Regions from separate parts of the Streptomyces sp. NPDC054786 genome, predicted to be linked through region 1. Evidence: riboswitches for the same ligand, from Rfam matches in the RefSeq annotation. Region 1 holds a riboswitch; each other region holds the start of a gene.

Region 1 (10,188 bases):
GCATAGGCGGCGAGCAGGGCGCCGGCCTCGCTCGGCACCATTCCGCGGGGTCGGCGCTCAAAGAGCGGTACGCCGATTTCCTGCTCCAGTTTGCCGATCTGCCGGCTGATGGCCGAGCCGGCAACCAGAAGCCGCCTGGATGCCTCGTTGACCGAGCCGGTGCGAACCACTTCGAGAAAGTACTCAAGAGCCGGACTGTTCAGCATGGCACCAGCTTAGGCAGCCATTGCATTTCAAGCAACGGATTGTTCCATAAATTGCGATTGTGCGAATGGTCGGCGGGTGTCTACCTTCTGCATATGCCCTGCGGGCTCACCCGGCAGGGCGGACCGCACAACGGAGCGGCGCCCCCACTGCGGCGCCCGCGTCAGCGGTCGCCCAGCGTCTCTCGGTCGCTCAGGTGTGCATCCTCCCCGCAGGCAGCAGAGGCAGGGGAAGGCGATGAATGCGACAACCCCCAGCGAATTCACCGGCTCGCGCGTGACGCCGCACCGGGAAGCGGAATTCCGCTGTCCGCTGCCGCATGTCCCGGAGGCTGCCGGCTTGGTGCGCCGCCGGGCGCACTCGGTCCTGACCAGCTGGAATCTGCCTCCCGCCACCATTGAGGACGCGGTTTTGGTGATCTCGGAGCTGGTCACCAACGCGGTCACCCATGCCCTCCCTCCGGCCGTGCTGCAGCTGTCCAGGGCGGGGGTCGAGAGGCCCTGTGCCCTGCGCATCGAGGTCACCGATGCGGGGCCCGCGGTGGACGCCCGGCGGCCGGCCGCCGGGCGTCAGCCCGAGGAGCACGGCCGGGGGAGCGGCATCGTCACCGCTCTGTCCGTCCGGCGCGGCATCCGCGTCCACCACGGCTGGATCACGAGATGGGCGGATCTCGGTGCGGCATGAGGGCCTTTCTCGGCGTTGCCATATAGGCAATCAGGCGTTCTGAAAGTTGCGATTGTGTGAACGATGCGGGAGCTCTAACGTCATCGCTCAACGAGTTCACGAGTCCCCGTCCTTCGCTTCGGACTCACCCATCGGCGGTTCCACCCTGCGCGACAGTTCGTCTGATCGATCCGAGGGAGTATCACTCATGACGACCGCTAGAGAGACAGGTCAGATGCTTGCCGAGAAGCCCGTCAGTAAAAGCCGCGCGAGGCGTGCCGTGGTCGCGGCCACCGCGGGAAACACGCTCGAATGGTTCGACCTGACCACCTACGGGTTCTTCGCGGGTTCGATCTCGAAAGCGTTCTTCCCTGTCAGCGACCCGACGGTTTCCCTGATGCTCGCCTTCGGCACGTTCGGGGTGTCGTATCTGGTCCGGCCCTTGGGTGCAATCGTCCTGGGCACTTTCGCGGATCGCAGCGGACGAAAGGCCGCGCTGCTCCTCACGATTCGGCTCATGATGATCGGCACCCTCCTGATCGCTGTGATGCCCACATACGCATCCATCGGCATCGCCGCACCGGTTCTGATCCTGATGGCCCGTTTGCTGCAGGGATTCTCGGCGGGTGGTGAGTTCGGCAGCGCGACCGCATTCCTGGCCGAGCAGGCACCTGACCGGCGGGGTTTCATGGCGAGTTGGCAGTTCGCCTCTCAGGGTCTGGCGACGCTGCTGGCCGCGACCTTCGGCACCGTACTGAGTCTGACGCTGTCCGTGGCGCAGCTGGATTCATGGGGCTGGCGCATTCCCTTCCTCGTCGGCCTGCTGATCGGCCCGGTGGGATATATGATCCGCCGTCAGGTTCCGGAGACTCCCGCATTCGTCGAGGCCACCGAAGCGGGTGAAGTCGCGACGACCCCGGTCCGGCAAGTAATCCGGAACCAGAAGCTGCGGGTGCTCCTCATGGTCGGCGCACTGGTGATGTCCACCGCGGTGACCTACGTGATCGTCTATATGCCGACCTACGCACAGAAGGTGCTCGGTCTGCCGCCCTCCGCCGGCTTCATCGGGGCCGCGGCGGCCGGGGTGGCGCTGACGGCCGTGACACCCCTGGCCGGTCACCTCTCCGACCGGGTCGGCCGCATCAAGGTGATGCTCATTGCCGGGATCGCCATGGTGCTCAGCATCTACCCGCTGTTCCTGCTGCTGTCGGGCAGCCCGTCGTTGCCGGTCATGGGCCTGGTGCTGTTCACGCTCGGCCTGTTGAAGGCCTGCTACTTCGGTGCGCTGCCCGCGCTGATGTCCGAGGCTTTCCCGACCGCGACGCGCAGCACCGGCCTGTCGCTGAGCTACAACATCGGCGTGATGACCTTCGGCGGCTTCGCCCCCGTGATCATCACCTGGATGATCGCCGCGACCGGCAGTCACCTCTCGCCGGCCTTCTACATCATGGTGGCCGGCGCCCTGAGCATCGCCGCCCTGCTGGCGAGCCGGCGCTTCCTCGGCCTGCGCTGACGCCCCCGCCGCATCCCATAACACGTGCCCGACGCACCCGTCGGAGCCCGACGCCGGTGACCGAGCCTGACGCAGCAGGCGGAGCCCGCACCCGGTGTCCGACGCATCCCCCACTGACGGACCCCACGCCCCACGGCGCCCCACGAAAGAACGAGGTCAACCATGACGGACGCGTCCACGATCCGCGCCCAACTCGCCGGCACGCCCCGTGAACTGGTGCACGAGCGCCAGGACGAACTCATCGCCGGACTGATGGACTACGTCAGCCAGCCCAGCGTGAGCGCGACCGGCGAAGGGTTCCCCGCCGCGACCGACCGTGCGCTGGAAGAGGTCAAGCGGGCCGGCCTGACACCGTCGGTGCTGGTCGGCGACGGCCGGCCGCTGGTGACCGGCCACCGCGCCGGGCCTGCCGGAGCGCCGCACGTCCTGATCTACGGCCATTACGACGTCCAGCCGACCGGGCCACGCGAGCTGTGGGATTCCGAACCCTTCGCCCCGGTCCTGCGGGACGGGCGGATCTGGGGGCGCGGCACCGGCGACAACAAGGGGCAGCACTACGCGCACCTTCAGGCACTGCGGCTTTTCGAGGAGCAGGTCGGCGCGCTTCCGTGCTCGGTCACGGTGCTGCTCGACGGCGAGGAGGAGATCGGCAGCCCGTCGCTGGCGGGCATCCTGCGCGCGCACCCGGAGCGGTTCGACGGCGATCTGGTCGTCTGGAGCGACCGCTCGGTGCACGAGTCGGGTGAATGGTGTGTCTCGCACGGAGTGCGCGGCATGGTCCGTCTCCGGCTCCGTGCGACCGGCCCCAGCCGTCCCCTGCATTCCGGCAACTTCGGCAATGTGGCGCCCAATCCGGCATGGCAGCTGGTCCAGGCGCTGGCCTGCCTCAAGGACCCCAGCGGCCGGGTCCTCGTCGAGGGCTTCGAGGACGGCCGTGAACCGCTGTCCGACGCCGACCGCGCCGCGTTCGGCGCGCTCCCGCTCGATCTGCCGCAGGTCCTCGGTGACATCGGGCTGACCGAGATGGATCCGGCCTTCAACGGGCTGTCCTTCTACGAGCGGCTGGCCGACCGCCCCACCCTGACGATCAACGGGATCACCACGGGCGACGTGGCCCGGACCATCATCCCCGACACCGCGGAGGCGGGCGTCGACATCCGGCTGACGGCGGGTCAGGACCCGCAGGCCGTCTTCGAGCGCGTGGCCGCGCACCTGCGTACTCATGCCCCCCAGGTGACGGTCACCAAGAGCGGTGGCGTGCCGGCCTCCCGGACCTCGATCGACAATCCGTACACGCCCAGGGTGGCGCGTGCCATCTCCCGGGTCACCGGGCGTGACCCGCTGCTGATCCCCGCGTACGGCGGCACCCTTCCGGACTGGATCTTCACCGGGGTCCTCGGTGTGCCCAGCATCGGCCTGCCGCTGGCCAACGCCGACCAGGCCAATCACGCGCCCAACGAGAACCTGCGGGTCGACTACTTCCTCGACGCCACCGCGATCTGCATGGAGCTGCTGCTCGAACTGGGCTCCTGACCCTCCGGCCCCTCGGCGCACCACACGAACAAAGGCGTGACACCGCAATGCGCACCACACCACAACCCCCGCCCTGGCTGGTCCACGACGGCGTGCTGACCGGTCTGAAGATCCTCGATCTGTCCCGCATCCTGTCCGGGCCGTTCTGCAGCATGGTGCTGGCCGACCTGGGCGCTGACGTGATCAAGGTCGAGGACACCGCCTCCGGCGATGACACCCGCGCCTGGGGTCCCCCCTTCCAGGGCGAGGACGCGGCGTACTTCCACAGCGTCAACCGCAACAAGCGCGGCATCGCGGTCGACCTCAAGGACCCGGACTGTCTGCGTCTGATACAGGACCTGGCCGCCTCCGCCGATGTGATCGTGGAGAACTTCCGGCCCGGCACCGCTGCCCGCCTCGGCCTGGGCTATCAGGACGTCCGCGACCGTAATCCCGGTGTGGTGTACGCCTCGATCAGCGGTTACGGGCAGACCGGGCCGTACCGGAGCGAGCCGGGGTACGACGCGATAGCGCAAGCGGTCAGCGGCGTCATGAGCGTGACCGGAGAGCCCGCAGGTCCACCCGTGCGGTTCGGGGTGTCCCCGGCCGATCTCGCCGCCGGAATGTGGGCCGCCATCGGCGTCCTTGCCGCGCTGCGCAACCGCGAGCACACCGGCTGCGGCGAGTGGGTCGATGTCTCGCTGCTGGACGGCCAGGTGGCCTGGCTGAGCTATGTCGCCGGTGGGTACTTCGCCTCCGGCGACGTCCCGCAGCGCTATGGCTCGGCCCACCCGACGATCGTGCCCTACCAGGCGTTCCCCACCGCCGACGGTCACCTCATGGTCGCGGCCGGGAACGACGGCCTGTGGCGTCGCTTCGCCACCGCGATCGGACTCGCGGAGCTGGCCGACGATCCACGGTTCGCCACCAACCCCGACCGGGTCCGTCATCGCGGGGAACTGCTCCCGCTCATCGAACGCGCGCTGCGGGCACGCGACGCGCAGGAATGGGCCGTGCTCCTCACCGAGGCGGAAGTACCGGTCGGCCCGATCAACACCGTCGACCAGGCCCTGCGGCATCCCCAGGTCATCGCGCGCGGCATGGTCGCCGAACTCGAACACGCCGACGCCGGCACCCTGCGCACCCTCGCCTCTCCCGTCAAGCTGTCCGGCAACCCGGCGACCGTACGCACCCCGCCGCCCCGGCACGGGGAGCACACCGCGCAGATCCTGGCCGCCCTCGGCGTCGGCCCGCGGCAGTTGGCCGTTCTCCGCGCGCGAAAGGCCGCGAAGTGACCCCCGTGCCCGCACGCGAACCCACCATCGGGACGTCCCGGTCCGGCGCGGTCGCCGAGATCCGTATCGGTGACGGCAGCCGGCGCAACGCCCTTCCCGGCCGGGCCTGGGCGCAGTTGGCCCGCCAGGTCAGGGAGCTCGGGGCGGGCCGGTCGCTGCGGGTGCTGGTGATCCGCGGGCATGGCGACACGTTCTGCGCCGGTTCGAACATGACCGACTGGGTGGATGCGGACGACGGATACGTCGAGGAGTCCTTCGCCCAGATAGAAGCGGCGTTCACCACGATCGAGGACTGTCCCGTTCCGGTGATCGCCGAGATCCGCGGTGTCGCCGCCGGTGCGGGATGCCAACTCGCCCTCGCCTGCGATCTGCGGCTCATGGCGGACAGCGCACGGATCGGGATGCCGATCGCCCGGCTCGGCATCCTCGCCAGCCCTGCGTTCGCCGCCCGCATGGTCGCGCTGGCCGGGCCCGCCGCGACGCGGGAGTTGCTCTACACCGGCCGACTGGTCGACGCCCGCACCGCGGTGGCCCTCGGGCTCGCGGACGACGGCGTGCCCGCGGACCAACTCGCCGCCCGCACCCGTGACCTCGCCGCCCGGATCGCCGAGCAGCCACCCGCGGCGATCCGGGCCGCCAAGCAGGCGGTGACCGCCGCGCTGGCACCACAGCGGAAGGCCGCCGCCGTCAATCCGCGGCCTGCGGTGGCGCGGTCCGACTTCGACCGGGCGATCGGCGCGTTCCTCGGGCGATCGGACGCCGCACCGGTCCCGCCCGCCGCCTCCTGACCGCTGCCGGTCCGGGCGTCGGTCCGTGTGCCGGGACCTGTTGTCCGCCGTGGGGGTGCTGTGTATCGTCGGGACGGTGACTTGAAGTTTCAAGTAGTTCTTCCGGCGGTGCCTCGCGGGCCGTCCCCGACATGCGAAAGAGCACTCTCATGACGTCCCCCCTCAGCACTCTCGAGTCCTCCCGCATCGGCGCCTCGACGCGCCCCGCCCCCTCCTCGCACGGCTACGACACGGGGCTGCTCCTGCTGCGGATCGCGCTCGGGCTGACCATGGCGGCCCACGGTGCCCAGAAGCTGTTCGGCTGGTTCGGCGGTCCGGGGCTGGACGGGACCGGGCAGTTCTTCACGATGAGTGGCTATCCGTCGGGCAGGACGATGGCCGTCGTCGCCGGTCTGAGCGAGACGCTCGGCGGGCTCGGGCTGGTGGTCGGGCTGCTCACGCCGCTCGCCGGTGCGGCGGTCGTCGGCACGATGATCAATGCCCTTGCCGTGAAGTGGGGCGGCGGCTTCTTCGCGCCCAAGGGCGTCGAGTACGAGCTGCTGCTGACCGCGGGTGCCGCGGCCCTGGCGCTGACCGGGCCCGGCCGCTACGCCATCGACCGTCTCCTGCCGGGCCTGCGCGCACACCGGCCGGTCCACGGGGTGGCCGCGCTGGTGCTGAGTGTGGTGCTGGCGGGCGCGGTTCTGCTGGTCCGGAAGTGACCCGGAAGTGAGCCGCTCCCCGCACTTCGGGCACCCGGGCCGAAAACGGCCGGATCCAGGCCGGCGGAATCCGGGCAGCGTCGGGGCGGGCGGGGTAGATCAGGAGTGGGGGAGGGCACGGCCCCGGCGGTGTCGTGGCAGGAGATCGGAGAGCAGGCTGCATGTCCGTACGACGTCTGAACCACGCGGTGCTCTACGTCCGTGATGTGGCGCGGTCGGTCGCCTTCTACACCGAGGCCCTCGGGCTCGCGGTGGGGATCGAGGTTCCGGGAAGGGCCGCGTTCCTCAGCGCTCCCGGCTCACTCAATGATCATGATCTGGCGCTGTTCGCGGTGGGGCCGGATGCGCCGGGGCCCGAGGCCGGGCGGGTCGGGCTCTACCACCTGGCCTGGGAAATCGGCACGCTCGGTGAGCTGGTCGCGGCCCATGCGCAGCTCGTCGAGCGGGGCGCGCTGGTGGGGTCGAGTGATCACCTCGTCGCCAAGTCGCTGTACGCCAAGGACCCGGACGGCAATGAGTTCGAGGTGATGTGGCGGGTCCCGCGGGAGGACTGGCCGGGTTCGGACCAGCCGGAGCGGCTGCTGCCACTCGATCTGGCGGCGGCGCTGGAGCGCTGGGGGCCGGATCTGGTGACGGGTTCGGCGGCCGGTTCGGCCACATGAAAGGGCGGCTGTGGCCCGGCGCCGATACGGGCGCCGGGGGCGTACGGGGCGGGTGCGGCTGACGCGCCTCAGGAGCCCGGCGCGGCCTGCTCCGCCGCCCCCGCCCGCTGCGCCGACGTCGTTCGCTCCGCCCGCTCCGCCCAGCGCTTTTCGACGCCGGCCAGTCGCCAGTACGCCAGCGCCGCGGCCCACACCACCACGAACAGGCCGACGATGAGGAAGCCCGCGTTGCCGAGGTCGAGGCCGGAAATCCAGCCGGTCAGCGGGTCGTTGAGGGCGAGCTTCTCGTGCAGCACGGTCACCAGCTCGATCGTGCCGATGAAGAAGGCGACGGCGATCGACAGGCCGGTGATGGTGAGGTTGTAGTAGACCTTGCGCACCGGGTTGGAGAACGCCCACTGGTAGGCGAAGTTCATGAAGGTGCCGTCGAGGGTGTCGAACAGGCTCATCCCGGCGGCGAAGAGCAGCGGCAGGCACAGCACGGCGTACCAGGGCAGGCCGGCCGCGGCGCCGCTGCCGGCCATCACCATCAGGGTCACTTCGGTCGCGGTGTCGAAGCCGAGCCCGAAGACGAAGCCGAGCGGGAACATCTGGCCGGGGCGGGAGATCGAGCGGGTGAACCGTCCCAGGAAGCGGTTCATGAAGCCGCGTGCATCGAGGCGCTGCTCCAGCTCGGCCTCGTCGTAGTGGCCGTTGCGCATACCGCGGAAGACCCGCCAGATCCCCGCCAGCGCGATCAGGTTGAGGGCGGCGATGAGGTAGAGAAAGGTCCCCGAGATCGTGGTGCCGACCGTGCCCAGGATCTGGTGCGTACGGGACTCGTCGTTGAGCAGGGTGCCCGCGAGCTGGGCGCCGCCCGCCACCAGGGCCGCCATCGCGACGACCACGCTGGAGTGGCCGAGGGCGAACCAGAAGCCGACCGAGACGGGCCGCTTGCCGTCGGCCATCAGCTTGCGGGTGGTGTTGTCGATCGCGGCGATGTGGTCGGCGTCGAAGGCGTGCCGCATACCGAGGGTGTACGCGGTGATACCGAGCCCCACCCCGAAGACCTGGCTGCCCACCGCGTAGTGATGGGGCACCACGAGGAGGAAGAGCACGCCGAAGGCGATGAGGTGCAGACCGGCTATGACGGCCATCAGGCCCGCGGTGCGGACGGTGTCCTGCCGGCGCCAGCGGAAGGCGGCGGAGGCAGGGGTGGGACGGGTATCGGTGGACAGGACCATCCGGCGGTTACGCTCCAGCACCTCGTGGATCAGTTCGTGAGATGCCGTGGCCGGTCTCCTGGCTTACGGGTGCGCGCGCCCGCCCCCGCCTTCCCGGCCGCGGCCAGTGGCGCCGCAGGCGCGCCGTGCGCCTGCGGAAGGGGCGGAAACTCCCCGATCACAGTGGCGAGGGCCGCTCCGGTCTGGGACCACAAGGTCCGTCACCGGCTTCCCGAACACCACGGCCCGGTCACTCTAACTGCCACCAGGGAGGGGTGAGGTGCACGGGGCTTGCCCGTGGCCCGGGAGGGAGTACTCGCCGGACGCGGCCGGCCGTTCCACGGGGCGGTCGTTGCCACCTCGGCCGCCCTCGGAGCCGGTGGTCCCAGGGGCCGTGGTCCGCGGTGGGTCAGTGGTCCAGGGATGAGAGGAAGGTGTGGAGTTCGCGGTCGAAGAGCGCGGTGTTCTCCAGATTGACCATATGGGCCGCCCCCGGTATCCGGACTCTTCGGGCGCCGGGAACGGTCAGCGCTATCGCATGGGCATTGGCGGAGATGTCACTGCTGTCGAGGTCGCCGTCGAACACGACCGTCGGCACCCGGATCTCGGCCAGGCGGTCCGCGGCGCCGACCTCAAGGGGCATACCGGCACCCACGCCCTCGGCATGCACCTCCACATTGGCCTCGGCCGAGGCGCGCATCCGCTCGCGGAATCCCGGGTGCACCGCGGACGGTTCGCGATGCGGTCCGTCCACCCACATCCGCAGGAAGTGCTCGACATACCGTTCCGCGCCGTCCGGTGTGCCGATCGCCGCCACCTGCGCCTTGATGTGCTCCAGGAGGAAGGGGTCGGTGAAGGCGCGGCCACTGATGCCGGGGGAGGCCAGCGCGAGGGCCGTCACCCGCTCCGGGCGGGCTATGGCGGTGTCGAGTGCGACCCGCGCACCATGGGAGAGGCCGACGAGGACGGCGCCGGGGACATCGAGCGCGTCGAGCAGGGCACACAGGTCGTCGTGGTTGGCGTAGTCCCCGGCCACGGTGGAGGACAGGCCGTGGCCGCGGAAGTCGTAACGGATCGCGCGCAGGCCGGAGTTCACCAGCCAGGCGAACTGCTCGTCCCACATGTGCTGGTCGAGCATGCCGCCGTGGAGCAGCACCACCGCGGGGCCCGAGCCGGCCGTCTCGTAGAACAGCTCACCGTCGTCGATCGGCACGAGCCCGTTGTCGATCTCGGACCAGGCGGTGATTCGTCGGGTCATCTTGCGGGCCGTCCTTTGTGTGCCGGATGCGATGAACTGGGCGTGATGCCATTGTCGTCGCTATTGCCGCCGCTGCCGTAACTGCCGTGACTGCCGCTTTCCTCCGGTGTCATGTGTGAGCCGTTCGCCAGGTGGCGGAACTCCTCGCCGAGCCGGTCCAGTACACGCAGCGCGGTACGGACGTCCTCGGCGGACAGGTCGGCCAGCCGCTGCCTGAGCTCCGCCGCCTCGCACTCCTGGACGCCGCGTATCGCTTCCGTGCCTTCGGCGGTGAGCCGGATCAGGGACGAGCGGCGGTGTGCGGGATTCGGGGCGGTCGCGACCAGGCCCAGCTCCACGGCGTGGTTCACCCAGCGCTGCACCGGCTGCCGGTCGAGCCCCATCCCGCGC
Region 2 (10,188 bases), on a different contig from region 1:
ATCACCCATCTGTCGGCGAAGCGCTTTCCCGCGCTCCGCCGCAACCTCGTCAAATACGCCTCCCTCTACACCGCGCTGGCCGAGGTCTACGACGTCCGCCTGGCGGAGGCCGAGGAGACCATCGAGACCTCGCTCGCCACCCCGCGCGAGGCCGGTCTGCTGGGCACGGACGTCGGCCTGCCGATGCTGATGCTCTCCCGGCACTCGCTCGACGCACAGGGGCAGCCGGTGGAGTGGGTGCGCTCGGTCTACCGGGGCGACCGCTACAAGTTCGTCGCCAGACTGCGCCGCCCCACGGACTGACCCGTCACCCCGGGGGCCGCCCCGGGGTACGGCACACCCCTCGACGCCCCCGCTTCCGTCACCGCCCGCCCCAAACCGGGATGAACCAGGCAATTGACCGCGCAGCGGGGGTGCCTCCGGGTGGATTCTTCATACCGATATGCGGACAGCTAGTGACGCGCGCCACGCCCCTGCCATAGATTTCCAGCCGATTACACAGGCAGCAGCCAGGGGACGGAGCCGCGGTCATGACACAGTCAGTCGAATCACCGGATCGCAGACAGGTGGTCACACCCACGCGGGTGATCGCCGGAGTCTGCCTGATCGCTCCGTTCGTGGCGATGCTGTGGGTGAGCTCGTACGCCAGGATCGAGCCGAAGCTCATCGGGATCCCGTTCTTCTACTGGTACCAGATGACGTGGGTGCTGATCTCGACCGTGCTCACGGTGGTCGCGTACAAGCTGGTGCAGCGTGAGCAGCGCGCCCGCAAGGGCGGTGTGGCCCGGTGACTCTCACCACGACAGCGGCGAGCACCTCCGAGGCTCTCGCCGCCTCCTCGACCAAGGGCATCAACGGCGTGGCCCTCGCCGTCTTCATCTTCTTCTTCCTCGCCGTGACGGTCATGGGGTTCCTGGCCGCCCGCTGGCGCAAGGCCGACCAGTCCGCCAGCCTCGACGAATGGGGGCTGGGCGGCCGCAGCTTCGGCACCTGGGTGACATGGTTCCTGCTGGGCGGTGACCTCTACACCGCGTACACCTTCGTGGCCGTCCCGGCGGCGATCTACGCGGCGGGAGCGGCCGGCTTCTTCGCCGTGCCGTACACGATCCTGGTGTACCCCCTCATCTTCACCTTCCTCCCCCGCCTCTGGTCGGTCTCGCACAAGCACGGCTACGTCACCACCTCCGACTTCGTGCGCGGCCGCTTCGACTCCAAGGGCCTGTCGCTGGCCGTGGCGCTCACCGGCATCCTCGCCACGATGCCGTACATCGCGCTCCAACTGGTCGGCATCCAGGCCGTCCTGGACGTGATGGGCATCGGCGGCGGCGAGCACACCAACTGGTTCGTCAAGGACCTGCCGCTGCTGATCGCCTTCGCCGTGCTGGCCGCGTACACCTACTCCTCGGGTCTGCGGGCACCGGCGCTGATCGCGTTCGTCAAGGACGGGCTGATCTACCTCGTCATCGCCGTCGCGATCATCTACATCCCGATCAAGCTGGGCGGCTTCGACGCGATCTTCGACACGGCCGGCAAGGCGCTCGCCCAGCCCGGCCCGGTCGCCGGCAAACCGCGTGGCGAGCTGATCAGCGGCCCCAACGCCCAATGGGGGTATGCGACCTTGGCGCTCGGCTCGGCGCTGGCGCTCTTCATGTACCCGCACTCGATCACCGCGACGCTGTCCTCGCGCAGCCGCAATGTGATCCGCCGCAACACCACCATCCTGCCGCTGTACTCCCTCATGCTGGGCCTGCTGGCGCTGCTCGGCTTCATGGCCATCAAGGCCGGCACGGACATCCAGGGCAACCCGCAGCTGGCCATCCCGCAGCTCTTCGAGGACATGTTCCCGAGTTGGTTCTCCGGCGTGGCGTTCGCCGCGATCGGCATCGGCGCGCTGGTGCCCGCGGCCATCATGTCCATCGCCGCGGCCAACCTCTTCACCCGCAACGTCTACAAGGACTTCCTCAAGCAGGACGCCACTCCCGAGCAGGAGCACAAGGTCGCCAAGCTGGTCTCGCTGCTGGTGAAGGTCGGCGCGCTGGTCTTCGTCCTCACCATGGACAAGACGATCGCGATCAACTTCCAGCTGCTGGGCGGCATCTGGATCCTGCAGACGATGCCGTCCCTGGTCGGCGGCCTGTTCACCCGCTGGTTCCACCGCTGGGCACTGCTGGGCGGCTGGGCGGTCGGCATGCTCTACGGCACGCTCGCGGCATATGGCGTCGCCAGTCCGACCCAGGCCCACTTCGGCGGCTCCAGCAAGGAGATCCCGGGCATCGGTGAAATCGGCTACATCGGCCTGACCGCCTTCGTCCTGAACGTCGTGGTGACGGTCGTCCTGACCATCGTCCTCAAGGCCGTCAACGCCCCCGAGGGCACCGACGCAACCAGCCCCGCCGACTACGCGGCAGACGCCGGCGACGAGGGCGTCGCCGCCGAACTGCCCCCCGCCACGGCAGGCGCACCGGCCGGCCACTGAACCACCGGCCCGCACACGGCTACGGGCCGCCACGTCCCCCGGGGCGCGGCGGCCCGTAGCCGTTTCCTGCCCCGGGGCGCGGCCCGTGACGGGCCGGCGAGCGCGGTCATGGAGCCCTCCGCTGCTGCCGCCGGACGGGACGAATTGCGTGCCGCAGGCCAGGGGGAGGCCACTGACAGGCACTGTGTGATCACTCACGACACACTAGATGTGGTGGTGCAAGTGAAGAGGCGCCACCACATGTATGCTCGACCTCGCTGTCGCCGCAGGGGAATCCGGTGGGAATCCGGAACTGTCCCGCAACGGTGTTGGAGCGGGCTCGGCCGGCCGGACAACGGCCCTGGCACGCGCCCGTGAAGTCCGAAGACCTGCCGACGGTACGCCCGCACCGCCATGGGTGCGGACGTCGATACGTCCGGGCCCCGAGGGTTGGGCCGGTGGACGCCGCGCGGTGTGCCCGCGCACCCCTGACCTTCACGGGGTGCCGCATGCCCGCGTGCGCCCGTCGCGTCCCTCTCCTCCTGGCCCCCGCCGAGTGAGGGAGAGCACCACGTGACCATCGCGTCAACGGAGCCCGCGTCAGACGCCGAGGTCGTGCCGCCCGCGGTGGCCACGCCTGCCGGTCCCGCCGACGGCGGACCGGGCGAGGACGGTCCGGGCGTCGCCCTGTTGCGCACCCTGACCGAGCTGACCGCGGACCTGACCGCGACCGACCCCGGCAAGGTGGCCGCCGCCGCGCTGCGCGGCCGGCACGCGGGCTCCGACGAGGCCGAACTGCGGTCGCTGGCCACGGACGCCGCCGCCGGTCTGATCGGTGACGAGCCGCAGTACTCCAAGCTCGCCGCGCGCCTGCTCACCCTTGCCATCGCGGAGGAGGCGGCCGGACAGGGGGCGGTCGCCTTCTCCGCCTCCGTCGAAACCGGCCACCGCGAGGGCCTGATCGCCGAGGAGACCGCGGAGCTCGTACGGACCCACACGGCCCGTCTGGACGCGCTGGTCGACAAGGCGCTGGCCGACGGTGCCGATGACCGGTTCGGCTACTTCGGACTGCGCACCCTGCACTCGCGCTACCTTCTGCGCCACCCCACCACCCGTCAGGTCATCGAGACCCCCCAGCACTTCCTGCTGCGGGTGGCCTGCGGCCTCGCCGAGGACCACAGCGAGCGCGCGCTGGACGAGGTCGCCGAGCTCTACCGCCTCACCAGCTCGCTGTCCTACCTCCCCTCCTCCCCCACCCTCTTCAACTCCGGTACCCGCCACCCGCAGATGTCGTCCTGCTATCTGCTGGACTCGCCGCTGGACGAGCTGGACTCGATCTACGACCGCTACCACCAGGTCGCGCGGCTCTCGAAGCACGCGGGCGGCATCGGCCTCTCCTACTCCCGCATCCGCGCCCGCGGTTCGCTGATCCGCGGCACCAACGGGCACTCCAACGGCATCGTGCCGTTCCTGCGCACCCTGGACGCCTCGGTCGCGGCCGTGAACCAGGGCGGCCGGCGCAAGGGCGCCGCCTGTGTCTACCTGGAGACCTGGCACGCCGACATCGAGGAGTTCCTGGAGCTGCGCGACAACACCGGTGAGGAGGCCCGCCGTACGCACAACCTGAACATCGCCCACTGGATCCCGGACGAGTTCATGCGCCGTGTGGAGGCGGACGCCGACTGGTCGCTGTTCTCGCCCTCGGACGCCCCGGAGCTGGTGGACCTGTGGGGCGACGCGTTCGACGCCGCCTACCGCAAGGCCGAGGCCGAGGGCCGGGCGCTCAAGCAGATCCCGGCCCGGGTGCTGTACTCCCGCATGATGCGCACCCTGGCGCAGACCGGCAACGGCTGGATGACGTTCAAGGACGCCGCCAACCGCACCGCCAACCAGACCGCCGAGCCCGGCAAGGTCGTGCACTCCTCCAACCTGTGCACCGAGATCCTGGAGGTGACGAACGACGGGGAGACCGCGGTCTGCAACCTGGGATCGGTGAACCTCGCGGCCCACCTGGGTGCCAACGGTGAGATGGACTGGGAGCGGCTGGACGCCACGGTCCGCACCGCCGTCACCTTCCTCGACCGTGTGGTGGACATCAACTTCTACCCGACCGAGCAGGCCGGGACCTCCAACTCCCGCTGGCGCCCGGTGGGTCTGGGCCTGATGGGCCTGCAGGACGTGTTCTTCCGGCTGCGGCTGCCCTTCGACTCGCCGGAGGCGCGGGAGCTGTCGACCCGGATCTCCGAGCGCATCATGCTCGCCGCGTACGAGGCGTCCGCCGACCTCGCCGAGCGGCACGGCCCGCACCCGGCGTGGTCCGCGACCCGCACCGCCCGTGGTGTGCTGCACCCGGACCACTACCCGAACGCCGAGCCCGGCTGGGCCGACCGCTGGGCGGCGCTGCGCTCCCGTATCGCCGTGACCGGCATGCGCAACTCCCTGCTGCTGGCGATCGCGCCGACCGCGACCATCGCCTCGATCGCGGGCGTGTACGAGTGCATCGAGCCGCAGGTCTCCAACCTCTTCAAGCGCGAGACGCTCTCCGGCGAGTTCCTCCAGGTCAACGCCTATCTGATCGAGGAGCTCAAGGCGCTGGGGCTGTGGGACGCACGGACCCGGGACGCACTGCGCGAGGCCAGCGGCTCGGTGCAGGACGTCAGCTGGATCCCGGCGGAGATCCGTGCGCTGTACCGCACGGCCTGGGAGATCCCGCAGCGCGCCCTGATCGACATGGCCGCGGCCCGTACGCCCTACCTCGACCAGAGCCAGTCGCTGAACCTCTTCATGGCGTCGCCGACCATCGGCAAGCTCAGCTCGATGTACGCCTACGCCTGGAAGCGCGGCATCAAGACGACGTACTACCTGCGCTCCCGCCCGGCGACCCGGATCGCGCAGTCCGCGCGCGGCGGCGCCGCCACCACCGCCCCCGTACCGCAGCAGGCCACCGACCCCGAGGCGGTCGCCTGCTCCCTGGAAAACCCCGAGTCCTGCGAGGCCTGCCAGTAATGACCACCGAGACCAACGCCGCGGCCGCGCACACCGCCACCACCGGCACCAAGAACCTCCTGGACCCGGGCTTCGAGCTGACGCTGCGCCCGATGCGGTACCCGGACTTCTACGACCGCTACCGCGACGCGATCAAGAACACCTGGACCGTGGAGGAGGTCGACCTCCACTCCGACGTCGCCGACCTCGCCAAGCTCTCGCCGGGCGAGCAGCACATGATCGGCCGGCTGGTCGCGTTCTTCGCGACCGGTGACTCGATCGTCTCCAACAACCTGGTGCTGACGCTCTACAAGCACATCAACTCCCCCGAGGCGCGGCTGTACTTGAGCCGTCAGCTCTTCGAGGAGGCCGTGCACGTCCAGTTCTATCTGACGCTGCTGGACACCTATCTCCCCAACCCGGACGACCGCGCCGCCGCCTTCGCGGCCGTGGAGAACATCCCGTCCATCCGGGAGAAGGCCGAGTTCTGCTTCAAGTGGATGGACTCGGTCGAGAGCATCGACCGCCTGGAGTCCAGGGCGGACCGGCGCCGCTTCCTGCTGAACCTGATCTGCTTCGCCGCCTGCATCGAGGGGCTGTTCTTCTACGGCGCCTTCGCCTACGTGTACTGGTTCCGCTCGCGGGGCCTGCTGCACGGGCTGGCCACCGGCACCAACTGGGTCTTCCGCGACGAGTCCATGCACATGGAGTTCGCGTTCTCGGTGGTGGACACCGTCCGCCAGGAGGAGCCCGACCTCTTCGACGACAAGCTGGAGCAGCAGGTCACCGAGATGCTCAAGGAGGCCGTCGAGGCGGAGCTGCAGTTCGGCCGCGATCTGTGCGGTGACGGCCTGCCGGGCATGAACACCGACTCGATGCGCGAGTACCTCCAGTGCGTCGCCGACCAGCGACTGCAGCGGCTCGGCTTCGCGCCGGTCTACGGCTCGGAGAACCCGTTCTCCTTCATGGAGCTGCAGAACGTCCAGGAGCTGACCAACTTCTTCGAGCGCCGGGCGTCCGCCTACCAGGTCGCCGTCGAGGGTTCGGTCTCCTTCGACGACGACTTCTAGGAACCCACCGCGGCCCCCCTTCGACCCGCCCACCTGCCATTGTGAGCGTTCTGTTACCTCGGCAACCGGAGTCAGAGCCACCACATCTAGCTGGGCATGAAGCGCACGAAGGGGCGTCGCCGGTTCATCGACTATCCGCGGCAGGGACGGGAGGGTCCGCGCCGCTGGCTGCCGTCATGGCGCCAGTGGCTCGGCACCCTCTCGCTCGGCATCATCGGCCTGGCCGGGCTGTTCGCCGCGGTCTACGCGACGATCGATGTGCCGAACGAGAATGCGCTGGCCGGCCAGGAGGCCACCGTCTATTACTGGGCGGACGGCAGCCAGATGGTGAGCGTGGGCGCCGTCAACCGGCAGAACGTCACCCTCGACAAGGTTCCCGACTCCGTCGAGAATTCCGTGATCGCGGCGGAGAACGCCACCTTCTACAGCGACGCCGGAGTCTCCCTCCAGGGCATCGGCCGCGCCCTGGTCAACATGGTCTCCGGCGAGGAGACCCAGGGCGGCTCCACCATCACCCAGCAGTATGTGAAGAACACCTATCTCTCGCAGGACCAGACGGTCACCCGCAAGGTGAGGGAATTCATCATCTCGCTGAAGGTGAGCAACCAGAAGTCCAAGCAGGAGATTCTGCGCGGATATCTCAACACCAGCTGGTTCGGCCGTGGTTCGTACGGCATCCAGGCCGCCGCCCATGCGTATTACGGCATTGACGCCAAGGACCTCGATCCCAGCCGGGGCGCCGTGCTGGCCGCCTTGCTGAAGGGGTCGGAACAGTACGACCCGGGGCTGAGCGAGGCCAATCACGCGCGGGCCGTGGCACGGTGGAAATGGATACTCGACCGGCAGGTCGCCACCGGGAAGATGAGCGAGGAGGAGCGGGCGAAATACCGCACCTTCCCCGAGCCCCGGGGACTGTCCAAACCCACCAGCCAGGCCGGCCAGACCGGCTATCTCGTCGATGTCGCCAACAAGTTCATCAAGGCCGAGACCGGTCTGACCGACAAGGATCTGGCACGCGGCGGCTATCGCATTCACACCACCTTCGACAAACAGCGCACCCACCGGCTGGAAAAGGCCGTGCGGGACGTCCGCCGGGACACCATCGATCCGACGCAGCGCGCGGCCGACAACTATGTGGAATTCGGCGCGGCCTCCGTACGCCCCAAGGACGGGGCGATCGTCGCGCTCTACGGCGGCGCGGACGCCACCCGGCACTTCAGCAACAACGCGGACACCACGGCGGTCCCGGCCGGCTCAGCCTTCAAGCCGTTCGTGCTGGCGGCCGCACTCCAGCGGCCGGACGACGAGCCCGCGGCCACCACGGCACAGCCGGTGGACCACAAGACCGGGTTCGAGGATCTGTCCGAGGCGCTGATGAAGGCCGAGAGCCCGCCGTTCGTCCAGGCCGGGCAGCGTATCGGGCTGGAGCGGATCCGTGATCTCGCGGTGGCCGCGGGGCTGCGCAAGGAGAGCATGGCCCGCCTGGAGCAGACCTTCCCGCTGGGCACCTCCGCCCCCAGCGCGATACGGATGGCGAGCGCCTACACCACCTTCGCCAACGGCGGGCTGCACACCGACCCGTACGCGGTGTCCGAGGTGACCCACAACGGCAAGAAGGTATCCGGCTTCCACCGCCCCGAGCCCGTGCAGATCCTCGACGCCGGGGTCGCCCAGCAGGTGTCCAGCGCCCTGGAGGGAGTCGGCTGGCGCACCCTGGGGCAGCCGGACGACGCGAAGCCCCAGCAGCCGGTCGCGGCCGGCCGCACGGAGCCGGGCGACCGGATGAAGTCGGCGTGGTTCATCGGCAGCCCGTCGGCCCTCGGCCCGGAGTTCGGTTCCGTGCCCGGCACCGGATCGGGCAACGCGGGCGGTGTGCGCCCCGACCGGGCGCCCGGCGCCGCGGTGGGAAATGAGCCGACCACCGCCGTCACCATGTTCCGCAACAAGCCCGGGGCGCCCGAGCTGCTGCCGATGCAGGGCGTCGGCGGGTCCAGTACCGAGCTGGGGACCGACATCCCGCCGAAGATCTGGCGCGCCTACCAGCAGGCGTCATGAGTGAGGCGCCCGGCCGCCGGCCGGGCGCCCGCCCGTTCGCCTCAGTCGTTGGCGACGACGGGGTAGCGCGGCTCCAGCTCGGCCATCTGCTTCAGCGCGTCCTTGCGGTCCCGCTTGCCGAGCCGGTCGATGTAGAGGTAGCCGTAGAGGTGATCGGTCTCGTGCTGCAGGCAGCGCGCGAAGTAGCCGGTGCCCTCGACCGCGATCGGCTCGCCCTTGGCGTCCTGGCCGCGGACCACGGCGTAATCGGGGCGGGCCAGCGAGGCGTAGGCGCCGGGCACGGACAGACAGCCCTCGTTGGAGTCGTCCAGGATCCGGCGCTCGGACGGCAGCTCGTCCAGCACCGGGTTGCAGATCGCGCCGACGTGCCGCACGCCCTGGTCGTCCAGGCAGTCGTAGACGAAGACCTTCAGATCCACACCGATCTGGTTCGCGGCCAGGCCCACGCCCTCGGCGGTGCGCTGGCTGGCGAACATGTCGTCGATGAGCTGGGCGAGCTGGTCGTCGAACTCCGTGACGTTCTTGCACTCCTTGTGGAGCACGGGATTGCCGACGACCGTGATCGGCCGCGAGGTGCCGCGCTCACGGTGCGCGGTCTCCCGCTCCTCCGCGTCCGTGACGTCGTCGCTGAATGCTTCGTCCACGCGCTGGTCACCATCTTGATCAAACACAGGCTGCTGGGCCATCTCCGCCGTACGCCTTCCTGAAAACCCTGAGTAGTCGCCCTACAGCCTACGGGGGCCCGCTCGGGCTCTCAGCAGACCTCTTCAAGATCCCGCCATTCCCGGGTGTCCGGGCTGTCCGCGACCCAGCCGTCCAGCAGGCCGCGCACCAGGGCGGACGGCGCCGCGATACCGCACTCGCGCTCCGGCACCCACAGCGAGCCCGAGCCCGCGGTGCGGTGTCCCAGCGGCCCGGGGTGGCCCGGCTCACTGTGGTCGTGCGGGTCCAGATGCTCGCCGTCGCCCTCGTCGCTGGGCATCCGGCTCTCCGAGCACGTACGGCACAGCAGCCGCACGGACGAGGACCAGTCCTCGGCGGCGAAGCCCGCATCGGCCGCCAGCCGCTCCAGGGCGTCCCGGTCGGCCTCCGTGGCGGCCTCCAGGAGCACCACCCAGGTGGGGACCGGAGAGGGCGCCCACAGCTCGATCTCGTCGAAGACCGGATACGCCCGGGTCGCACCGTCGGCACCCGCCGCGATGGTCCGCTCGCCGTGCGGGACGCCGTCGTGCAGCACCACCTCGCCCCAGCGCCGCCCGGAGGACGGCAGCGGGATCGACAGCACCTCGATACGGGCCGGGTCCAGCCGGCGGCCCCAGACCACCTCGGCCTCGCCCTCGGGGGAGAGGCGGACGGCGGCGCTGCCCAGGGCCATACCGAGCGGTTCGCCGGACGGCGAGCCCTCGCTGGGGACCTTGAGGCCGTAGGCCTGCCAGGACCGGCGGGCCAGCGGCCAGTCCTGCAGGGCGGTGGCGGCGATGCCGACGTTCCACCAGTCGGGCGCCCCGCTCTCGCGGTCCAGCAGCGCCACGGCGCGCAGACCGGCGGCCCTGGCCTGCTCCCAGTCGTGCCGGAACTTGTGCAGCAGCGCGAGGTTGAACCAGGACTCCGACAGCCACGGCT
Region 3 (10,188 bases), on a different contig from region 1:
GACCGCCGCGCTGCGCACCGTCTCCCCTCCCCCGGCAGGCCAGCCGGCGCCGGTGGCCGACATCCCGGAAGCCACCGACGCCCCGGAAACCGCCGAGGTCCCGGAAACCGCCGAGGTGCCGGTCCCGGCATCCGGCACCGACACCACCACACCCACCACCCCCGCCCGGCGCACCAAGGCCACGACGGTCTCCCGCTAGCTGTCATCACCTAAGGATCACCATGAGCATCGATTGGGCAGCTCTCGGCCAGGTCTTCGGCGTCACCCTCGCGGTGACGGTCGGGATCGTGGGCCTGTTCACCGTCGGCATCGTCGGTACGGCCCGCAAGCCGCAGCCGGAAGGCGGGGCAGTCGCGGTCGCCGTACCGGGTACCGGTGCGCGGGCCGGCGCGGTGACCGCCTTCGCCCTGTGCGCGGCGGCGGTGGCCTATGGCATCTATCTGATCGTCGCCGCCTGACCCCACCGGGGACGGCAGCGGCAACGGGCAGGACGAGGGGCCCCGCGGACCACGGCATCAGCCGTCGTCCGCCGGGCCCCTCGTCGGTGAGACGCCCCGCCCGCCGAGCGCGTCATCGGCCTCCCGGGCCAGCCGGTCGGCGATGGCCGTGCCGCCGCGGCCGTTGAGGAAGGCGGACACCCCGAGCTGTACGACCTTGCTGAAGGTCTGGTAGTGGGCGCTGCGCGGGCGCGGTTCGGCCGCCAGCAGCGCCTCGTGCAGGGTGCGGGTGTCGGGCCGCGGCTCCGGCTGCCCCGCGGCGCCGTGCTCACCGCGCTCCGCGTCGGCGGGCGGCAGCGGGCAGCGCGGCGCCTCGGCCGTCTCCCGGTACGCCGAGTCGCGGGTCGCCGCGAACCCCCGCTCCAGCAGACAGCGTTCACTGCCCGGGCCGGTCAGCGCCTCGATCAGGGACCGGGCCCCGGCCGGGCGCTTGCTGCCGGCCGAGATCGCGAGGTTCTGCCCGCCCAGTACGGACATCCGTTTGCCGTCGCTGCGGCGGGCCGGCAGCTGGGTGACGTCGAACTGCTCGCCGGGCGTGAGCTTCTCGGCGACCGAGGCGTACTCGACCGGCCAGTTGCGCATGAACAGGGCGCGGCCGTCGGCGAACCAGCGGCGGCTCTCCGTCTCGTCCATCGTGGTGGCCTCGTGCGGCATGATCGAGTCGAGCCGGCTCTTGAGGTCGGTGACGCCCTGCTGGAGCGCACCGATCTGCTCGCCCTTGGTGAAGCTGGTGGCGTCGGGGTCGCCGCCGTTGGCCCAGGCCGACTCCAGGGTGTTGACCGTCAGCCCTTCGTAGGGCCGCAGCTGGGCGACCATGCCGTACATCGTCGGCGGCTTCGTCCGGTGGCTCCCGGTGCCCTCGGCGGCCTTGCGGTTGTAGGCGCTCGCCACCTCCTGCGCCGTCTTCTTCAACTCGTCCCAGTCGGACGGGACGGCATGGTGGTACTCCTTGAGGAGATCCTTGCGGTAATAGAGCAGCCCGGCATCGGTGTTGAAGGGCACCCCCCACACCTTGCCGTCGTACTCCACCGTCTTGGCCACGCTGTCGAGGAAGTCGCCGTCCAGACGGGTGGCCCAGGGACGGATCACGCCCGCCTCGGCGAACTCCGCGGTCCAGGCGACATCGAGGTTGAGCACGTCATAGCCGCCGTTGCCGGACTGGCCCGCCGCCAGCAGCTGGCTGCGCTGGCCGTCGGCGGTGTCCGGGAGTCTGACGATCCGGACCGTGCGGCCGTGCTCCTTCTCCCAGGCGTGGATCAGATCCTGGCGGATGCCGGAGCTGCTGAGGTCGCTGCCGGTGGCAAGGACGATCGCGCCCCGCTCCGGGAGGGTCTGCTCCTGCGGCGTACAGCTGCCCACCGCCGGCAGCAGGGCCAGACAGACCAGCGCGGCGGCCGCCCTGGGGCGCGGGGCGGTCATCGGTCCCCCTTCGTGGCCGTGCCGATGGAGGCGATCCGCCCGGCCAGCGTGTCGACGGCCTGCGGGCCGCTGGGCACGCACTGGCCCCGGGAGGCGCCGGCCAGTTGCTGGAGGGCGAAGGTGTCACACCCCGATTTGCCCATCACCAGCGCCAGGATGGGCACATGGGGTCCCTCCTTGACCAGTGCGCTCAGGGTGCGTTCCACGCTCGCCGCCCGCCCGGGACCCGCGCCGTCGTCCTGATCGAGGATGAGCACGATGGCCTTGTTGGTGGCCGAGGAGGTCTTCATCTTCCGCACGGCACGGGTCAGTGCCTCCTCCATGGCGGCACCGTGGTCGACCAGTTCGCCGTTCGGGCTGCCCGCGATCCGGCCCAGCGCGGCCTTGCCCGGGGCGGGGTCGGCGCTGCCTAGCGGGACGAGTTCACGTACCGCGGCACGGTCCTGGGGGTGTGCGCGGTCCGGGAAGGTCCACAGGCCGTAGGTATGCCGTGCGCCGGCCAGCTCCATGGCGCGGGCGGCCGCGCTCAGGGCGACCGGGAGCTTGCCGCTCTCGGCCATGGAGGTGGAGGTGTCCATGAGGATCAGCACCTGGCTGGAGCGCTGTGCCTTGTCGTAGCCGTCCAGGACCCGGGACACCTGGTCCGGGGCGGCGGTGAAGGGGACCGTGGAGGCGAGCGGACTGACGTCCGCGTGGCTGTCGAGCAGGGGTGAGTCCCGCCCCGGGCCGCCGTCCGGCACCCCGCGGTAGCCCTGCGCGGTCAGGGTGCGCCCGCCGCCGTCCGGGGCACGCAGCCACTGCGCAAAGCGCGCCACGGCGGCCTGCCGTGGGGTGGCGTCCGTGGCGCCGTGCCAGTCGACGCGGACCAGGGGGTGGTCGAGCGCGGGGACGTTCTCCGGGTAGTAGGCGACGTACCGGTTGCGCAGCGGGAGCGGGGAGTCCAGGGCCGGGCAACTGCCGATGGCGCGGCCGAGGTTGTAGTCGGCGAGGGACTTCTCCGACACCAGGGGCGCGGACTTCGTACGGTCGACGGAGCCGGCGGCGTCCGTGTCGGGGCGCAGCGAGCACAGCAGTTCGGTGCTGCCCGCGTACTGGCTGCCCGGGGCGGAGAGCCGCTCCTCGGCGTGCCGGGCCAGGGTGAGGTCGGGCGCGCCCGGCGCGGCGGTGCCCGAGCCGTCGTGGGCGAGGTAGAGGCCGATGGTGTGCAGCAGACCGGTGCCGGACAGCACGGGGCTCGGCCGCAGGAGTTTGAGGTCGTGGTGGGTGCTGTCGGTTCCGGTGAGCAGCTCCTGCCAGGTGGCGGCGGCCGGTTCGACGTCGTCCAGCCGACGGCGCGCCGGGATGCCGACGACCAGGGGGGTGTAGGCGACCGGGGCGGAGTAGTGCAGGGTCGCCGGGGATCCCGTGGCGGGCATACCGCGGCGGGCCTCGTAGTAGTCGGCGGTGGATTCCGGGATCCAGATGTCGGGCTGTGGTCCGGGCCGGTGGAGTGGGTCGATGCCCTGGTCGCCCGGACGGTCCTTGCCGGTGCCGCGGGCCTCGCCCTGCCAGCGGTCGGCGGCCGCGAAGCCCTGGTCGACCTGGTCCTTGGCGGCGGAGTAGACGGTGATCTGGGCGCGCCGGCAGCCGTCGGGGAGGTCGCCCTCGCCGCTGAGGGGCCGGGTGTTGGCCTCGGACATCTCGTAGTCGAAGGCCGCCTGGCGCAGCGCGGGTTCGGCCTCGGGGGCGGTGAGCAGCCGCAGTTCGAGGGCGGGCGGGCAGGGCGCTTCGCCGTTCGGGAGATTGAGCAGGACGACGCCCGTGGTGGCCGGTACGAAGATGATCGCCAGGATCAGCAGAAATCTGAACCAGTGCCGGAAGTACGACTTCAGCCAGCGGCGTAAGCGGATCCGCAGCGGGGTCGGGGGGCGGGTCTCGGGGGTGGCGAAGGACAGGACGACGTCGTCGACGGTGTTCTGCTTCGCCGAGCGCGGCTCCCAGACGTCGCCCATCGGGGTCAGCTCACCGGCCAGTTGTTCGCGCAGTTCCCGGACGAGGTCTTCGAAGGTGACGAACCGCTTGCCGGGGATGCCCCGTTCCAGGATCTGCACCAGGGCACGGTTGAAGACGCTGCCTCCGGTGGGTTCCTCGCCGCTGAAGATACGGCGGTTGGGCTGCGCGGCCATCAGCAGCGAGGTGGGTTTGCGGCAGGCGTAGAAGGCTTCGCTCGCGTTGCCGGCGTAACAGCACTCCAGGACGACCACGATCCGGTCGGCCCGCGCGTTGTCCACATAGGACAGCACCGTGTCCTGCCAGGAGACGGTCTTGTGGCGCCGTTCCGAGGCGCCGACCATGAGTTGCAGATTGCCGCCGTCGCGGCCCACCCGGCCGTGGCCGGAGAAGTACACCAGCAGCAGGCCGCGCGCCTCCTGGGTGACCGCGTCCAGCGCCTGTTCCACCTCCCAGGGCTCCTGGGGCCGGCAGGTGATGACCTCGCCCTTGGTGAACAGATCGGTGCCGGGGGCGAGCAGGGCCTGCTCCAGTTTCCGGGCGTTGTCCTTCACCGCGGGCAGCGGGCGCAGCGTGCGGTAGTCGTCGACACAGATCAGCAGCGCCCGGTTGACCTTGCCCCGTGCGTCGTATTCGGACATCCGGCTCAGTCCCCTGCGGTGCTGCCGCTCTCGTCCGCCGGGCTGCCGGGATCGGGGCGTTCGGGGGCCACGGCGCCCGGCCCCGCGTCGCCGAGCGCGTGCAGGTCCCCGTCGCCGCCCCCGACCGCGACGGCGGGCCGTTCGCCGGTGTCGCGTTCCTCCCGGCGCCGTCGCAGCCACTCCTGCAGGGCGATGCTGAGACTTTTGGTGACTTCGGCGGCGACGGCGCCGACGATGACCAGGATCAGATCGTCGACACCGAGGGCCATGTCGCGGGGGCCGTCGTCGCTCTCGTCCGCCGGCCGTGGCCGCAGCTCCCAGTCGTGCCGGCGCCGGTCCAGCCACGGCTCGCGCTCCAGCCACGCCTTGAGGTCCTCGATGTCCTGTTCAGGATTGTTCGTGCCCGTGATCCTGATGCGGATCTCGTGGCGGTCAGCGCGCTGCGTCATCCCCCGGCCCCCTTCCGGCGGCCCCATCGCCGCCGTGCACCAGATAGTGACGTGAGATCAGGGGCGCAGGCAACCGTCTGTGACACGACTGCCACGCTGTGGCGTGCACCACAGGGCGTGCCACAGGGCAGCGTCGCAGGTCAAGGGTGAGTTGACGGGCATTCGCGGGGCGTGGTGGACTGCCGGAGCCATTCGGCGACAGATGAGGAAGTCCGGTGAGAATCCGGCGCGGTCCCGCCACTGTCACCGGGGAGCGTTCCTCCAGCGAAGGCCACGGTCCGCCTCGCGTACGTCCGATGACGTACGCAGGGACTGGAAGGCCGGAGGACTCGCCGATCCGGGAGCCAGGAGACTCTTGTCGCCGTCACGTCGAGCCAGGGCGCGGACCCTGAGTGAGGACATACCGCCATGCCCGGCCGCCCTTCGAGATCTCCACTGCCCGCTGCCGCAGGGCCCCTTCGGCACGCCAGGGCGGCGGTCTGATCCGATGCGCGGCGAACACGCGGGATATGCGTGCGGCGCGGCCCTCGGCTTCCTCGGTGACCTGATCGCGGCGGACCCGCGGCGCGGCCATCCGGTGGCCGCCTTCGGCCGGGCCGCGGGCGCCGTCGAGCGCCGACTGTGGCGCGATCACCGCGGATACGGGGCGGCTCACGCCGTGCTGTGTGCGGGCGGTGCCGCCGCCGGTGCCGCGCTGCTGCAGCGCGCGGTACGGGCCGCCGCCCCGGCTCCGCTGCGCGGCGGAGCCCGGATCGCGCTGACCGCGGCGACGGTCTGGGCCGTGCTGGGCGGCACCTCGCTCGGCCGCGAGGCCCGCGCCGTCGGCGGTGCGCTGACGGCGGGCGACCTGGACGTGGCGCGGGAGCGGCTGCCGCATCTGTGCGGGCGCGATCCACAGGCGCTGGACGGGCCCCAGATGGCCCGCGCGGTGGTGGAGTCGGTCGCCGAGAACACCTCGGATGCCGTGGTGGGCGCCCTGGTCTGGGGCGCGCTGGGCGGGGTGCCCGGCCTGGTGGCGTTCCGGGCGGTGAACACCCTGGACGCGATGGTGGGGCACAAGTCGCCGCGCCACCGCCGCTTCGGCTGGGCCTCGGCCCGGCTCGACGACCTCGCCGGCTGGCCCGGCTCCCGGCTGACCGCCGCGCTCACCGTGCTCGCGGGCCCCGACCGGCGCGGTGCGCTGCGGGCCTGGCGGGCGGACGGCGGCGCGCACCCGAGCCCCAACGCGGGCCCCGTGGAGGCCTCGTTCGCGGGCGCGCTGGGTGTCCGGCTGGGCGGCACGCTGGCGTACGGCGGGCGGGTGGAACACCGTCCGGTGCTCAACGACGGGGCGCCGCCGGTCGCGGTGCCCGACATCGACCGGGCCGTGCGGCTCTCGCGCCGGGTGAGCGTGCTGGCGCTGGTGACGACGGTGGCGGCGCGGCCGGCGGCCGGCGCGCTACGGCGGGCCCTGTTGCGCCCCACCCGCCCGGCCGCAGGCGCAGTGACGCGCAGGGCCGCACGTGCGGTGGCGCGTACGGCTCACGACAGCCGGGGTCCCGGCGCATGAGGAGGACCCGGTGAACGGGCGGTTGAAGGCATCCGGTGGAGCCGTCGGCGGTGGCCTGTTGGTGGCCGGTACGACGTCCGACGCCGGCAAGAGCGTGGTGACGGCGGGCATCTGCCGCTGGCTGGCCCGCCAGGGCGTGCGGGTGGCGCCGTTCAAGGCGCAGAACATGTCGCTGAATTCGTTCGTCACGCGCGAGGGCGCTGAGATCGGACGGGCCCAGGCGATGCAGGCCGCCGCGGCGCGGGTGGAGCCGACCGCGCTGATGAACCCCGTACTGCTCAAGCCCGGCAGCGACCGCAGCAGCCAGGTGGTGCTGCTGGGGAAGCCGGTGGGCGAGCTCAGCGCCCGGGGCTACCACGCGGGGCGCCAGGAGCAGTTGCTCGGCACGGTCACCGACTGCCTCCAGGAGCTGCGGCGTACCCACGACGCGGTGATCTGCGAGGGCGCCGGCAGCCCCGCCGAGATCAATCTGCGGCGGACCGACATCGTGAACATGGGCCTTGCGCGGGCCGCCCGGATCCCGGTGGTGGTGGTCGGCGACATCGACCGCGGCGGGGTGTTCGCCTCCTTCTTCGGCACCACCGCGCTGCTGTCCAAGGAGGACCAGGCGCTGGTCGCGGGGTATCTCGTCAACAAGTTCCGGGGCGATGTCACGCTGCTGGAGCCGGGGTTGGAGATGCTGCGCGGTCTCACCGGGCGGCAGACGCTGGGCGTACTGCCCTTCTCGCACGGTCTGGGCATCGACGAGGAGGACGGTCTGCGGGTGTCCCTGCGCGGTGCGGTGCGCGAGAGCGTGGTGGCGCCGCCGCACGGCGCCCAGGTGCTGCGGGTGGCGGTCGCCGCCGTGCCGCTGATGTCGAACTTCACGGACGTGGACGCGCTCGCCGCGGAGCCGGGCGTGGTGGTGCGGTTCGTGGACCGGGCCGAGGAGCTGGCCGATGCGGACCTGGTGGTGCTGCCGGGGACCCGCGGCACGGTCCGGGCGCTGCAGTGGCTGCGCGAGCGCGGGCTGGCGGACGCGGTCGCCCGGCGGGCCGCCGAGGGCCGCCCGGTGCTGGGCATCTGCGGCGGCTTCCAGATGCTGGGCGAGCGCATCGAGGACGACGTCGAGTCGAAGGCGGGCGCGGTCGACGGGCTGGGGCTGCTGCCCGTACGCGTGCGGTTCGCGGCGGAGAAGACCCTGGCGCGGCCGGTCGGCGAGGCGCTGGGCGAGCCGGTGGCGGGCTACGAGATCCACCACGGGGTCGCCGAAGTGACCGGCGGGGACGAGGAGTTCCTGGACGGGTGCCGAACCGGCTCCGTATGGGGCACGCACTGGCACGGCTCGCTGGAGAGCGACGGCTTCCGGCGGGCCTTCCTGCGGCGGGTCGCGGTGGACGCGGGCCGGGCCTTCGTACCGGCCCCCGGCACCAGCTTCGCCACCCTGCGCGAGGAGCAGCTGGACCGGCTGGGCGATCTGATCGAGGAGCACGCGGACACCGGCGCCCTGCTGCGGCTGATCGAGGAGGGCGTACCGGAAGGGCTGCCGTTCGTGCCTCCGGGGGCGCCATGAGGGTACGCAGTGGAGGACCGCGACAGACGCAGAAGATCCGGCCGGCCGACGACGTGGAGGACGACACAGCATGACAACCGCTCACAACACGACCCAGCAGTACCCCTTCACCGCGGTGGTCGGGATGGACGATCTGCGGCTGGCGCTGCTGCTGAACGCGGTGAGCCCCGCAGTGGGCGGTGTGCTGGTCCGCGGGGAGAAGGGCACCGCCAAGAGCACCGCCGTGCGTGCGCTGTCGGCGCTGATGCCGCACGTGGACGTGATCAGCGGCTGCCGCTTCGCCTGTGCCCCGGACGCGCCCGACCCCGGCTGCCCGGACGGGCCGCACGAGGCGGGTGCCGTCGAGGACCGCCCGACGCGGATGGTCGAACTGCCCGTCGGCGCCTCGGAGGACCGGCTCGTCGGCGCGCTGGACATCGAGCGGGCGCTGTCGGAGGGCGTGAAGGCCTTCGAGCCGGGCCTGCTGGCGGATGCGCACCGCGGCATCCTCTACGTCGACGAGGTCAACCTCCTCCACGACCACCTGGTGGACCTGCTGCTGGACGCGGCCGCCATGGGCGCCTCGTACGTGGAGCGCGAGGGCGTGTCCGTGCGGCATGCGGCCCGCTTCCTGCTCGTCGGCACCATGAACCCCGAGGAGGGCGAGCTGCGGCCGCAGCTGCTGGACCGCTTCGGACTCACGGTCGAGGTCGCCGCCTCACGCGAGCCCGACCAGCGGGTGGCGGTGGTCCGGCGCCGGCTGGCGTACGACGCCGACCCGGCCGGCTTCGCGGCACGCTGGGCGGCCGAGGAGGACGAGCTGCGCCACCGCATCACCGCGGCACGGGAGTTGCTGCCGGACGTGACGCTGGGCGATGCGCCGCTGCGGCAGATCGCGGCGACCTGCGCGGCGTTCGAGGTGGACGGAATGCGCGCGGACATCGTGATGGCGCGCACCGCCACGGCGCTGGCCGCGTGGGCGGGGCGGACCGCTGTCCTGGAGGAGGACGTACGTCAGGCGGCGCTGCTGGCGCTGCCGCACCGCCGGCGCCGTAATCCCTTCGACGCGCCCGGCCTGGACGAGGACAAGCTCGACCAGACGCTGGAGGAGTTCGGCGGGGCGGACGAGGGCACGGACGGCGAGGACGATCCGGACCCGGACGGGCCGGACGGCGGCCCCGACGGGGGCGGGCCGGACGGCGGCGGACAGCCACCGCAGGACGGCGCGGACGGCGGGCCGCAGGAGCCGCCCCTGACGCAGAGCCCCGAACTCCCGCACCAGCAGGAGGGGGAGGCGCCCCCGGCTCCCGAGGCCCCCGAGCAGCCCCGGGAACAGCCCGCGGCCCCGGAGCAGGCCCAGGAGGGCACCCCTGCCGCGGGCGGCGAGAAGGCCGCGGTCGGCGCCACCGAGCCGTTCCGTACCCGGCGGCTGGATGTGCCGGGCCTGGGCGAGGGCGCGGACGGCCGCCGGTCGCGGGCGCGGACCGCACACGGCCGGACGACCGGGGCGCGGCGCCCGCACGGCACCCTGGGCAAGCTGCATCTGGCGGCGACGGTGCAGGCCGCGGCTCCGCACCAGCGGGCGCGCGGCCGCCACGGGCGGGGTCTGGTGGTGCGCCGGGACGATCTGCGCGAGGCGGTACGCGAGGGGCGGGAGGGCAATCTGGTCCTGTTCGTCGTGGACGCGTCCGGGTCGATGGCGGCGCGGAAGCGGATGAGCGCGGTCAAGGGCGCGGTGCTCTCGCTGCTGCTGGACGCCTATCAGCGGCGCGACAAGATCGGCATGATCACCTTCCGTGGCACCGGCGCCGAGCTGGCGCTGCCCCCGACGTCCTCGGTCGAGGCGGGCGCGGCGCGGCTGGAGCAGCTGCCGACGGGCGGCCGTACGCCGCTGTCGGAGGGGCTGCTGAGGGCCCATGAGGTGCTGCGGGTGGAGCGGATGCGGGATGCCTCGCGGCGGCCGCTGCTGGTGGTCGTCACCGACGGACGGGCGACCGGCGGCCCGGAGCCCGTCGTACGGGCCACCCGCGCGGCCCGGCTGCTGGCGGGTGAGGGCACCGCCTCGGTGGTCGTGGACTGCGAGGCGGGTCCGGTGCGGCTGGGTCTCGCGGGC

What was found. Region 1 has a riboswitch for cobalamin ahead of ACWGI6_RS06990 (HoxN/HupN/NixA family nickel/cobalt transporter). Riboswitches for the same ligand answer to the same signal wherever they lie in the genome.
Region 2: it holds a riboswitch for cobalamin, as region 1 does, so the genes downstream of both, ACWGI6_RS12055 (ribonucleoside-diphosphate reductase subunit alpha) here and ACWGI6_RS06990 (HoxN/HupN/NixA family nickel/cobalt transporter) in region 1, are expected to answer to the same signal.
Region 3: it holds a riboswitch for cobalamin, as region 1 does, so the genes downstream of both, ACWGI6_RS25895 (cobalamin biosynthesis protein) here and ACWGI6_RS06990 (HoxN/HupN/NixA family nickel/cobalt transporter) in region 1, are expected to answer to the same signal.

The regions. Positions count from the first base shown of each region.
Region 1 covers NZ_JBSHAW010000006.1:27,525-37,712, reverse strand. Annotated here, with positions in the region: gene ACWGI6_RS07030 (LysR family transcriptional regulator) at 1-206, opposite strand, end outside; gene ACWGI6_RS07025 (ATP-binding protein) at 442-888, shown strand; gene ACWGI6_RS07020 (MFS transporter) at 1,103-2,380, shown strand; gene ACWGI6_RS07015 (M20/M25/M40 family metallo-hydrolase) at 2,543-3,913, shown strand; gene ACWGI6_RS07010 (CaiB/BaiF CoA transferase family protein) at 3,961-5,187, shown strand; gene ACWGI6_RS07005 (enoyl-CoA hydratase/isomerase family protein) at 5,193-5,975, shown strand; gene ACWGI6_RS07000 (DoxX family protein) at 6,125-6,676, shown strand; gene ACWGI6_RS06995 (VOC family protein) at 6,838-7,338, shown strand; gene ACWGI6_RS06990 (HoxN/HupN/NixA family nickel/cobalt transporter) at 7,407-8,594, opposite strand; cobalamin riboswitch at 8,593-8,799, opposite strand; gene ACWGI6_RS06985 (alpha/beta fold hydrolase) at 8,950-9,798, opposite strand; gene ACWGI6_RS06980 (MarR family winged helix-turn-helix transcriptional regulator) at 9,795-10,188, opposite strand, start outside.
Region 2 covers NZ_JBSHAW010000011.1:126,525-136,712, reverse strand. Annotated here, with positions in the region: gene ACWGI6_RS12070 (GntR family transcriptional regulator) at 1-303, shown strand, start outside; gene ACWGI6_RS12065 (DUF3311 domain-containing protein) at 531-791, shown strand; gene mctP (monocarboxylate uptake permease MctP) at 851-2,476, shown strand; cobalamin riboswitch at 2,715-2,866, shown strand; gene ACWGI6_RS12055 (ribonucleoside-diphosphate reductase subunit alpha) at 3,029-5,461, shown strand; gene ACWGI6_RS12050 (ribonucleotide-diphosphate reductase subunit beta) at 5,461-6,510, shown strand; gene ACWGI6_RS12045 (transglycosylase domain-containing protein) at 6,607-8,565, shown strand; gene def (peptide deformylase) at 8,607-9,251, opposite strand; gene ACWGI6_RS12035 (tetratricopeptide repeat protein) at 9,320-10,188, opposite strand, start outside.
Region 3 covers NZ_JBSHAW010000032.1:61,301-71,488, reverse strand. Annotated here, with positions in the region: gene ACWGI6_RS25920 (anion permease) at 1-199, shown strand, start outside; gene ACWGI6_RS25915 (hypothetical protein) at 222-458, shown strand; gene ACWGI6_RS25910 (extracellular solute-binding protein) at 516-1,916, opposite strand; gene ACWGI6_RS25905 (caspase family protein) at 1,913-4,546, opposite strand; gene ACWGI6_RS25900 (hypothetical protein) at 4,552-4,995, opposite strand; cobalamin riboswitch at 5,200-5,350, shown strand; gene ACWGI6_RS25895 (cobalamin biosynthesis protein) at 5,483-6,544, shown strand; gene ACWGI6_RS25890 (cobyric acid synthase) at 6,555-8,096, shown strand; gene ACWGI6_RS25885 (putative cobaltochelatase) at 8,167-10,188, shown strand, end outside.